DNA from 2 places in the Paenibacillus liaoningensis genome. Region 1 is predicted to be linked to the other one. Evidence: riboswitches for the same ligand, from Rfam matches in the RefSeq annotation. Region 1 holds a riboswitch; the other holds the start of a gene.
What was found. Region 1 has a riboswitch for ZMP and ZTP ahead of rpiB (ribose 5-phosphate isomerase B). Riboswitches for the same ligand answer to the same signal wherever they lie in the genome.
Positions count from the first base shown of each region.

Region 2: another riboswitch for ZMP and ZTP. It lies ahead of AC6B99_RS11475 (GNAT family N-acetyltransferase); the one in region 1 lies ahead of rpiB (ribose 5-phosphate isomerase B).

Region 1 covers NZ_JCAALU010000009.1:135,151-139,906, reverse strand. The annotation lists gene glyA (serine hydroxymethyltransferase) at 1-865, opposite strand, end outside; gene AC6B99_RS15075 (TIGR01440 family protein) at 997-1,620, opposite strand; gene rpiB (ribose 5-phosphate isomerase B) at 1,696-2,148, opposite strand; ZMP/ZTP riboswitch at 2,303-2,383, opposite strand; gene AC6B99_RS15065 (low molecular weight protein arginine phosphatase) at 2,481-3,059, opposite strand; gene AC6B99_RS15060 (manganese efflux pump MntP) at 3,185-3,730, opposite strand; gene AC6B99_RS15055 (L-threonylcarbamoyladenylate synthase) at 3,977-4,756, opposite strand, start outside.
Region 2 covers NZ_JCAALU010000007.1:31,026-35,781, forward strand. The annotation lists gene AC6B99_RS11455 (M56 family metallopeptidase) at 1-1,447, opposite strand, end outside; gene AC6B99_RS11460 (BlaI/MecI/CopY family transcriptional regulator) at 1,444-1,821, opposite strand; gene AC6B99_RS11465 (hypothetical protein) at 1,984-2,319, shown strand; gene AC6B99_RS11470 (SDR family NAD(P)-dependent oxidoreductase) at 2,334-3,032, shown strand; ZMP/ZTP riboswitch at 3,089-3,170, shown strand; gene AC6B99_RS11475 (GNAT family N-acetyltransferase) at 3,216-4,337, shown strand; gene AC6B99_RS11480 (MFS transporter) at 4,502-4,756, opposite strand, start outside.

The sequences.
Region 1 (4,756 bases):
CATTTTTCACAACATTTTGCGCATACGTCTTGAACGATGGCTGCAAAGCTTCGCCCAGTGCCACTGCTTTAGCAGCAATAACGTGCATCAAAGGACCGCCTTGTGTACCTGGGAATACCGCTTTGTCGATCGCAGCTGCCCACTCTTTACGGCACAGGATCAAGCCGCCGCGAGGACCGCGAAGCGTTTTGTGCGTTGTCGTTGTAACGAAATGCGCATGAGGCACTGGGCTCGGGTGAAGACCAGCAGCTACAAGACCTGCAATATGAGCCATATCTACGAAAAATAGTGCGCCTACATCGTTGGCGATTTTAGCCATTTTTTCGAAATCAATAATGCGCGGGTACGCAGATGCACCAGCTACGATCATGCGAGGGCGGTGCTTGAAGGCCGCTTTGCGAACTTCTTCATAATCAATCGTGAAGGAATCTTCATTTACACCGTAGGCTACGAAGTTGTAAAGCAAGCCGGATGCATTAACCGGGCTGCCGTGCGTCAAGTGGCCGCCATGAGCCAAATTCATGCCCAGTACCGTGTCGCCAGGCTTAAGCGCCGCCAAATAAACAGCCATGTTCGCTTGTGCGCCGGAATGCGGTTGTACGTTGGCATGGTCTGCGCCAAACAGTTCTTTTGCACGATCGCGTGCGATATCTTCCACGATGTCGACATGCTCACAGCCGCCGTAGAAACGTTTGCCTGGGTAGCCTTCTGCATATTTGTTCGTCAAAGCAGAACCCAATGCTTCAAGCACAGCTTCGCTTACGATATTTTCCGATGCGATTAGCTCGATGTTATCGCGTTGACGCTGCAATTCCAGTCCCATTGCTTTCAAAACTTCCGGATCTTGTTTACGTAGATTTTCCATTATAAATGCCTCCTTAGTTGTGTGTGCTTGTTATATAGATAAGGATTAAGCATGATAGACTCGTCAGATATTTGTTCTACGGGTTACATGCTCCATCCGCCAATAATAAAATCTTTATAGAATGCTTGCGATTAATCGCATGTCCCAGCTGATTGCTCCGGAGACAAGACAACAGCATCACGGCTGTCTGCCACACCGTCCAGCTCATACACCGCTCGTACACCGCCAATAAGCTTTGGCCGCGTAACCGCCATCGTGACATGCGCCTCGCCAATGCTGCGAATCGAAGGCCGCACCGGAACCGCCACTCTGCGCAAATGCATACCGATGAAAGTATCGCCGATATCTATTCCAGCATGCGCGGCTACCGTCTCAACGAGACAGGCATCGCTGATATGCCGATACGCATAAGCCGCCATAGAGCCGCCCGCCTTCGGAACGGGAATCGCCGCAACCTGCTCTAGTCCGTAACGTTCAGCCGCTGCACGCTCGATAACGAGCGCGCGGTTCAAATGCTCGCAGCATTGATACACCGGATAAAAACCAATATCGCGGCGCACAGCCTCCACTCCAGCGAAAATTTCCGCAGCAGCTTCCAGCGTGCCTGACGTCCCGATGCGATGGCCCAGCACCTCGCTCGTACTCGTGCCGATGACGAGAAGCTGTCCAGCCCGCAGGCTGCCCGCTGCCGCAAGCTCGCGAACGACCGTCTCTACTGCGCTTGCTATCGCTATCGTTTCCTCGTTTGCTTCCATAGCAGGCGGCCTCCTTGTCTAACTAACCGTATCCATGCAAGCATGGAACAAAGCCTTCTTACTTGTTGATTTAGCTTAAGCGTTATATTTTTGCTCGATTTGGCCTACTTTATGAATGCGTCCCGCATGACGCTCGCCGCCGGAGAATGGCGTGTCCAGCCAAATACGAAGAATTTCCTGTGCAACCCCCGGTCCAATGACCCGCTCGCCCAGTGCAATCACATTCGTATCATTATGCTCGCGCGTCGCTTTGGCGGAAAATAAATCGTGCACCAGCGCGCAGCGGATGCCTTTAACCTTATTAGCGGCAATCGACATGCCAATGCCTGTTCCACAAATGAGAATACCGCGATCCACTTCCCCGTTTGCCACCTTTTCTGCTACAGGCAGTGCATAATCCGGGTAATCGACCGATTGATTGCAGTCGCAACCGAAATCTTCAATTTCGTGACCAAGCGATAGCAGAAATGGTACAATTTCGTCCTTCAGCCGGTAGCCGGCATGATCGGCGCCAATGGCAATTTTCACGTATAAACCTCCTCCAAAGTATGACGATGCTGCACTTGCAATGATACTTGCGGCGCTCGGCACATGAACTCCGCTTCCGCAATTCGGCGCTTTTATTATACCTAAATTTGTCCTAAAAGACGAAAAAAGAGCATGACATGCTCTTCAGCATGCTGCTCTTTGCCCAGGCGACCGGCCGTATGTTCCGATGCTCCACCGTGGTTACCCACTTCCGTCGCCAGTCACATCGGAAACCGTATATCTGTACTCATCATAGCCGAATTTTTGTGAAAAATCAATCGGTTCCGCGCCTAAATTCGCGCTTTTACATTTGCGCTGCCACAACCATTCGCTTATTCCTGCTTTAACCGCAAGAGCAGCTGCTGCAAGCAGCTACGAATTTCCTCGGCGCAGCTTTTGTAATTACCGAGTGTTCCGCCAAACGGGTCTATAATATCAAAGCTTGGTATACGGCGCTCCAACTCCAGCAGACGATTGCGTTCGCCATCCGTCAGCTGCTGTCCCAGCGTCTGCTTCATGTGCAGCTCCGTATACAGCCGCTCCAGTTCCTTAATGTCTGCCAGTACGCCCGTATCTTGATTGACATACTCTTTGAGCGTGTGCGCTTTATCAACGGCTTCTGGGAACCATTGGAGCAGTCCTCTTTTGTGGCTGGCGGTCATCGTCAGTACGAGGTCAGCCCATTTTACCGCTTCTGCTGTCAGCGCGCACGAAGAGCTCTGATGTTCAATGCCATAACCGCGCAGCACCTCTGTCGCATGGCCGGAAACGGCCAAACCGTCAATGGTCGAGATGCCTGCCGAACGCACTTCTACTGCTACACCCTGCTGGCCCACCATATTTTTGAGCATCGCCTCCGCCATCGGAGAACGACAAGTATTTCCCGTACAAATGAACAAAATGTGCTTCACGCCGCATGCCCCTTTCTATGTGTATCAAGCGTAAACGGCTGATGCCATCCTTTGATGGCAAAGCTTCCGTTTCGCGATGAAATATAAGCCTATTTATACATGTAAACTTATAAATTCTTATATTTTCAGAAAATAAACATTATACCGAACACCAGCAGCACCGCGCCGCCGCATGCTTCGCCATAGCCGCCTAGCCTATGGCTGACTCTTCTTCCAAGCAGCAATCCCATAATCGACATTAAGCTGCCAAAAAAACCGAACAGCAGCACCGTCAGCATCAAATCAGCTGCGAACATGCCGAGCGTAACGCCAACGGAAAAAGAATCAGCGCTGACGCCCAGCGCGAACAGCAGCGTTCCCCAAATGGTGCGGTAATCAAAGGCTTGCACATCTTCTCCCCGCAAGGAGCTATAAATCATATGCCCGCCGAGCAGCACCAGCAGTACGCCAGCAGACGCAGTCGCTACATGACCAAGCAAGCCGCTGACGAAGCTCCCAGCGTACATGCCCCCGAGCGGCATAATAATATGAAAAATACCGATAATAACACTTAATCTTATTATATGGAGCCAGCGAATACCGCGCAGCCCAATTCCAATTCCTAGCGAAAAAGCATCCATGCCAAGTGCAACCGCCATAAGCAGCAGTGTAATAAATTGCCCTCCAAGCATATGGCTACTCCACAAAATGATCTCCCCCCACGTCCGCAAACACTCTTAACCCAACATATGCGGCAATGGGGACAAACATACTATAGCTTGTTTAATCGGTCTTGGAGATATTCTTACCCTTGTAAAGCGCCAGGCAAACCGCAAAACTTGAGTCAAAAAATCGCATGACAGGCACGACCGGTATAACCGGCACGAGCTTAATTTTACTAGTGAAAAAATAGTTCGCCGGCTTAAGCTGGTCTTGTCTTATACCTGATGGGTGCGATGACCGGCTGCCTTGAGCAGCCGATTCATAAGTGCGGCTCCGATACCATCTGGCTCGCAGCCTTCTGCCCAAATTCGCTGAACGCCAGCAGCATCAAACTGCCGCAATGCTGCATACAGGCGGTGCGCAGCCTGCTCCAGCTGCTGCCCGCTCCCGTAGGTCAGCACGAGAGCGGAGCCGTCCTCCATAACAGCGGCCTGCTCATCGAATACAAGAACGCCTGCTTTCAGTCCGGCGTTCACGGCTTGCGACACCTGCTCCTGCATATAAGCAACACGATTGGCGGCTGAGCTTCCTTGTACGACGCTTAGCTCGCCCTTCGGTGCATAATGCGTATATTTCATGCCTGGCGAACGTGGCGCAGATAGCTCCTCCACGGCCGACTCAGCTTCCGCAGGTGCGTCAATTTCCGCTTGCGGCGCCGCTTTGCACAGCTGCTCCACCGTTACGCCGCCTGGGCGCAAAATGCGAAGCGCCTGTTCGCCCGTCAGTTCAATGACGGTCGATTCAAGGCCGATGCCTGTAGCGCCGCCGTCGACAATGCCGCTGATCCGGCCGCTGAGGTCTTCAGCCACATGCTCGGCGAGCGTAGGGCTTGGCCTGCCCGAACGATTAGCGCTTGGCGCGGCAACCGGACAGCCCGCAGCTGCAAGGAGGCGCAGCGCCACCGGATGGGAAGGCATCCGAACGCCAACAGTGGATAAGCCAGCCGTTACAAGCGGCGACACCGCTCCCGGCTGAACGGGAAGCACAAGCGTAAG
Region 2 (4,756 bases), on a different contig from region 1:
CCCGTAATTGATTGTGCTCCAACAAATTGCCATTTCCCATAGAAGCTTTGACTTCTATAATTTGTTTGTTTTTTTTGCCAAAGTTAGATACAAAAGTAATGGATGCTACATCAATAAGATCGTCATCGTTGGCGCTGGTGAAATTTTTATAATATAATACATTCTCGAACTGATAACCTTCAGGAAGATAATCCGGTATTTTAAAGTTATATTTCGGAAAATCGAGTGCCCGATCGAGACTATGAAACCATCTGAATGAATCGTTGTATATAGGATATAGATCCAAACTAGGGTTTGCTGCTTGGGCAACCATATCGAGCTCGGTACCATTCTCTGAATCCGACGCATTGGTGAGCAAGATGGCGCTCAAGGCAATAACCAAGAGAATAGCGGCGGCCGAGAGCTTGTACGAACCTTTTTTAAACTTGGTAATCATTATCATTCTCCGTTTTGCTTCATTTTTGTTGTCCCCAAAATACGATAGGTTGACCTGAGAAGAGGGGGGATGGGCAAATAAACGCGACAGCATAAGTAAGGTTCTGCCATAGGACAAAGCTTCACGCTCGCCCAGCGCTTCAAGAACACGAGCGTCGCAGGCCACCTCCTGATCGGCTTTCATCTTTCTTACGGAAAGCCACACCAAAGGGTTGTACCAATGCATCCCTACGGAAAGAGCCCACAGGGAGTTGAACCATAAGTCCTTGCGTTTGTAGTGAATGAGTTCATGCATCAGGATATGCGTTAGCTGGTTTGAATCGGCGATCGTGCTGATATCCTCGGGCAAATAAATCCGCGGCTTCCATAAACCATAAAGACAAGGGCTGCGAAGATGGCTAGTTTCATAGACGTATACTCTTTTTTTAATGTTCAGCTTCTGTTTGCATGCCTCAAGAGCCATGAGTACTTCAGCATCCTCAATTTTCACTGAGTTTCCGACTGTTTTTCTGAAAATCAGCGCGCTAAACAGATAATATCCACCCAAGCATAGAAGCCCTATAAGCCATACCAGCGAGCCAATCGATAGCCAGGTCATTCCATCTGTGCTTTCTGGAATATGGTCTTGAGAAGAACGTGTGGCGACTGAAGTTCCTGTTTCGTCTGCTTGGTTCGTGATGAACTCGGGAGGCTGCTTTTTTATATCCATATAATTGGATTGAATTTCCAAGTTGGAACCGATCTTAGTAAAGGGAGTGAGCTGCTTACTCTTCTGATCTGAATTCCATTCCAGCGGGAACGTTTGCGGCAGCACATTAAACAAGCTTAACTGACTCTGTGGAGCAATGGGAACCAGCAGCTTAATTAACACAAGAAACCACAATATATGGATAACTCTAGGTTTAAGGTGCTTTTGGAACAGCTTCCGAATCAAGAGTAATATTAATAGAATTACCGTCGATGCGGCTGACGCAGTGAACAGAAGAGAAAAGACCGTTTCCAGATACTTCATAGCTTCTTCTTGTTCTCCAAAATTTGTTGAAGTTCCTCAATATCTTTATCCGATAGTGTCTCTTCTTCGAGAAATTTCGCGCACATTATCCCTACTGCTCCTTTATAAACTCTATTCAGAAATGAACGATTCTCGGCCTTTAAGTATTCATCATGCGAAACCAGCGGATAGTAGAGGTAGTTCCGGCCGGACTTTTCGAATCGAATCGCTTTTTTCTTGTGAAGCCTATTCAGGAAGGTCTTAATCGTCTGATCCGACCAATGCATTTGTTGGGTTAGTTTGAAAATAATCTCACTGGCGGACAAAGGCTCCTTTTGCCAGAGTAGCTTCATCACTTCGCTTTCGGCCTCGGTAATGTGTGGGGACTCGTGCATCGTATTCACCCTTCTTGATTTTATTCGTTTACACTTGTAAACGATATTTAAAGTTTACAAGTGTAAACGAAACGTGTCAAGCTTAAATCGTGATCCCCGTATATTTTCTTTCGTCAGAAAAATAAGGGAAATATGTGAGCGGAGCTTGCATTTAGCGCCTATTTGAAGGACAATGGCTTCATTGTTCTGGAAGCGATTGCATTAAAGCAAGAGACTGAGCTGGTTAAAGCAGCAATGCTTTTTGAAGTGCAGCAGCTAAGGAGCTATTTTCAGACGTGGTCGGTTTCTGATAAGCATTTTGGTCTCATACATTATGATTCCGATGAGGAGATGTTGCCTGGCTGCCAAGGCTTTAACAGCGTGTACAGCTACGCTCGTGTAAGGAGGGCGATAGCGGAAACGTGGGACAATGAGTCGGAGTGGATGGTGCAGCTGCGTAGCAGATTGGAGCAGTCGCTTAAGGAAGCGGAAGCTTCCTTCGGGAAAGAAATTAAATAGAGGGAGCTGGGAGCATGAACATTTTAATTACAGGTGCAGGGCGAGGACTTGGCTACGAGTTGACGAGTGAGGCGCTGGAGCGCGGACATGCGGTTGTGGCGGGAGTTCGATCACCTAATGAGACTAATGAAAAGCTATCGGCACTTACTGAGAAGTATGGTGAGCGGCTGTCGATTGTGGAGCTGGATGTCACGAATGAGGAAGGCATTGCAGCGCTCGCTTCACAATTGAAGGAGCAGAACGTGAGCCTTGGAGCAATCATTAATAATGCAGCGATTCTCAATTCTCGAAATACACACATCGAACAGCTGGATTTTAAGGAAGTTGCGCTGACGATGGATATTAATGTATATGGGCCTATGCGTGTCGTGAAGCATTTGCTGCCTTTATTAACGGAGAAGGACGCTGCCATTTTTAATATTTCTTCTGAAGCGGGCAGCATCACGCATGCTTATCCAGGCGATTATCCTTATGCGATATCCAAAACAGCGCTCAATATGTTCACGCAGCAGCTTCATGTATATTTGCAAAAGCGGGGCATTCAGGTGCTCAGTATTCATCCTGGCTGGATGCGGACGGATATGGGCGGTGGAGAAGCGCCGCTGGATGCGAGCCACAGCGCGCGCGGCATTATTGAGCTATTGGAGCAGCGCCGCACGCCGGACGGTCGCTTTATGTTCGTCGATCATGAAGGTAATGCAATGCCGATTTAAAAAGTCGGAATTAGTTGTTGACAAATAACGGCTTTCCGCTATACTAGCATTAATTATTTGGTATGCGTAACTGGCGAAAACGCAGAGCACTGCGGTGGAGCGCATATGTCATAGCAGCCGTTCGCCTGGGCAAAGTATTTGGTCAAATGACCAAATACTTTTCTATTTTAAGGAGAGGTCGAATTGAAGCAGACGAGAAATGTAGCGGTGTTAGTTTATGAGAGAGTGGATACACTTGATTTTGCTGGTCCGTTTGATATATTCGCCATCTCGAGCGGCAAGGATAGGGATTTTAACGTATACACGGTTGGAGAGACGAAGGAAGCTTTGCATACGCTTAGCGGAATTGCGATTACACCAGCGCATAGCTTCGACGATTGTCCTATGCCTGATATATTAATCGTTCCTGGTGGCATGGGATCGCGTACGGAGATTCATAATGAGAAGCTTACGAGCTGGATTCGCCAAACGGCACAGCATGCTGAACTTATTTTATCTGTATGTACAGGTGCGCTGCTGCTGGCCAAAGCGAATTTGCTGGATGGACTCCAGATTACAACGAATCGCCGGGCACTTGATCTGCTGCGTGAGCTTGCGCCTTCCAGTGTGACGATTGTTGAGAACGTGCGCTATGTGGATAACGGAAAAATCGTCATGTCCGCAGGAGTGACGGCTGGCATGGATGCTGCACTTTATGTCGTGGCAAGGCTGCACGGTCAGGAGCGGGCTGAGCAAACAGCAGCTACTATTGAATATGATTGGCATGAAGAGAAAGTACAAAACAGCCTCCACTTGGCAGTGTCTGCATCGAAAGCCGAGCTTGAAATTAAACGCGCCGCATCTGATGATCTGGAAGCGATGCTTCGTTTATACAAGGAAGCAGCCCGCTGGATATATGAGGCGAAAGGCTTGCGCCAGTGGAGCGAGGATTCTTTTACAATGGAATATTTAGAGAAATTCATTAGGGAAAAAGAAGTGTTCGTCGCTTACTTGCGGGGCGAGCTTGCGGGCTGTTTTTCGGTCGAGTGGGGCTACGAGCCGATCTGGGGAGAGCATTTTCATACGGATGCCGGTTATGTGCATCGGCTGGCTGTATCTCGCAGTTTCAAAGGGCAAGGTCTTGGCGGTCAAGTGCTTGCGTGGTCGGAAGCATATATTCGCGGGCGTGGAAAAACCTGGATGCGCCTTGATTGCATGGCGGAAAATCCGTCGCTTAACGCTTTTTATGTTAGCCAAGGCTTGAGCTTATGCGGCAGATACGATGCAGAGGGCTGGAGCGCAAATTTATATGAGAAAAAGCTGTAACCGCCTATGAAGGGGAACTGCTATAGCATCCACCGGAGGGTGAGTTGTTATAGGTTCACAAAAAGGAAGCGCTGGACTTGCCAATACAAGACTGGTTCAAGCAGCGCTTCCCCTTATTTTTTAATTCCGCTGTAAGAAATTTCTTTTTACCAAGCACGAAGGTTTTATGCATTCCCTGATGGCTGCTTTGCCTCGGTTAAGTAATATAGAAAGGCAAGTACCGGCAGAGCGATACCGATCAGGGAAGCTAAAGCCCATCCCCCATAAGCATAGGCCCATCCTCCCAAAAAAGACCCCACGGCTCCGCCGATGAAGAAAATAGCCATGAATAGGCCATTAAGGCGTCCGCGCATCTCACTGCCTAGCGAATAGATAACGCGCTGGCCCAACACAAGATTTCCTGACACCCCCATATCCAA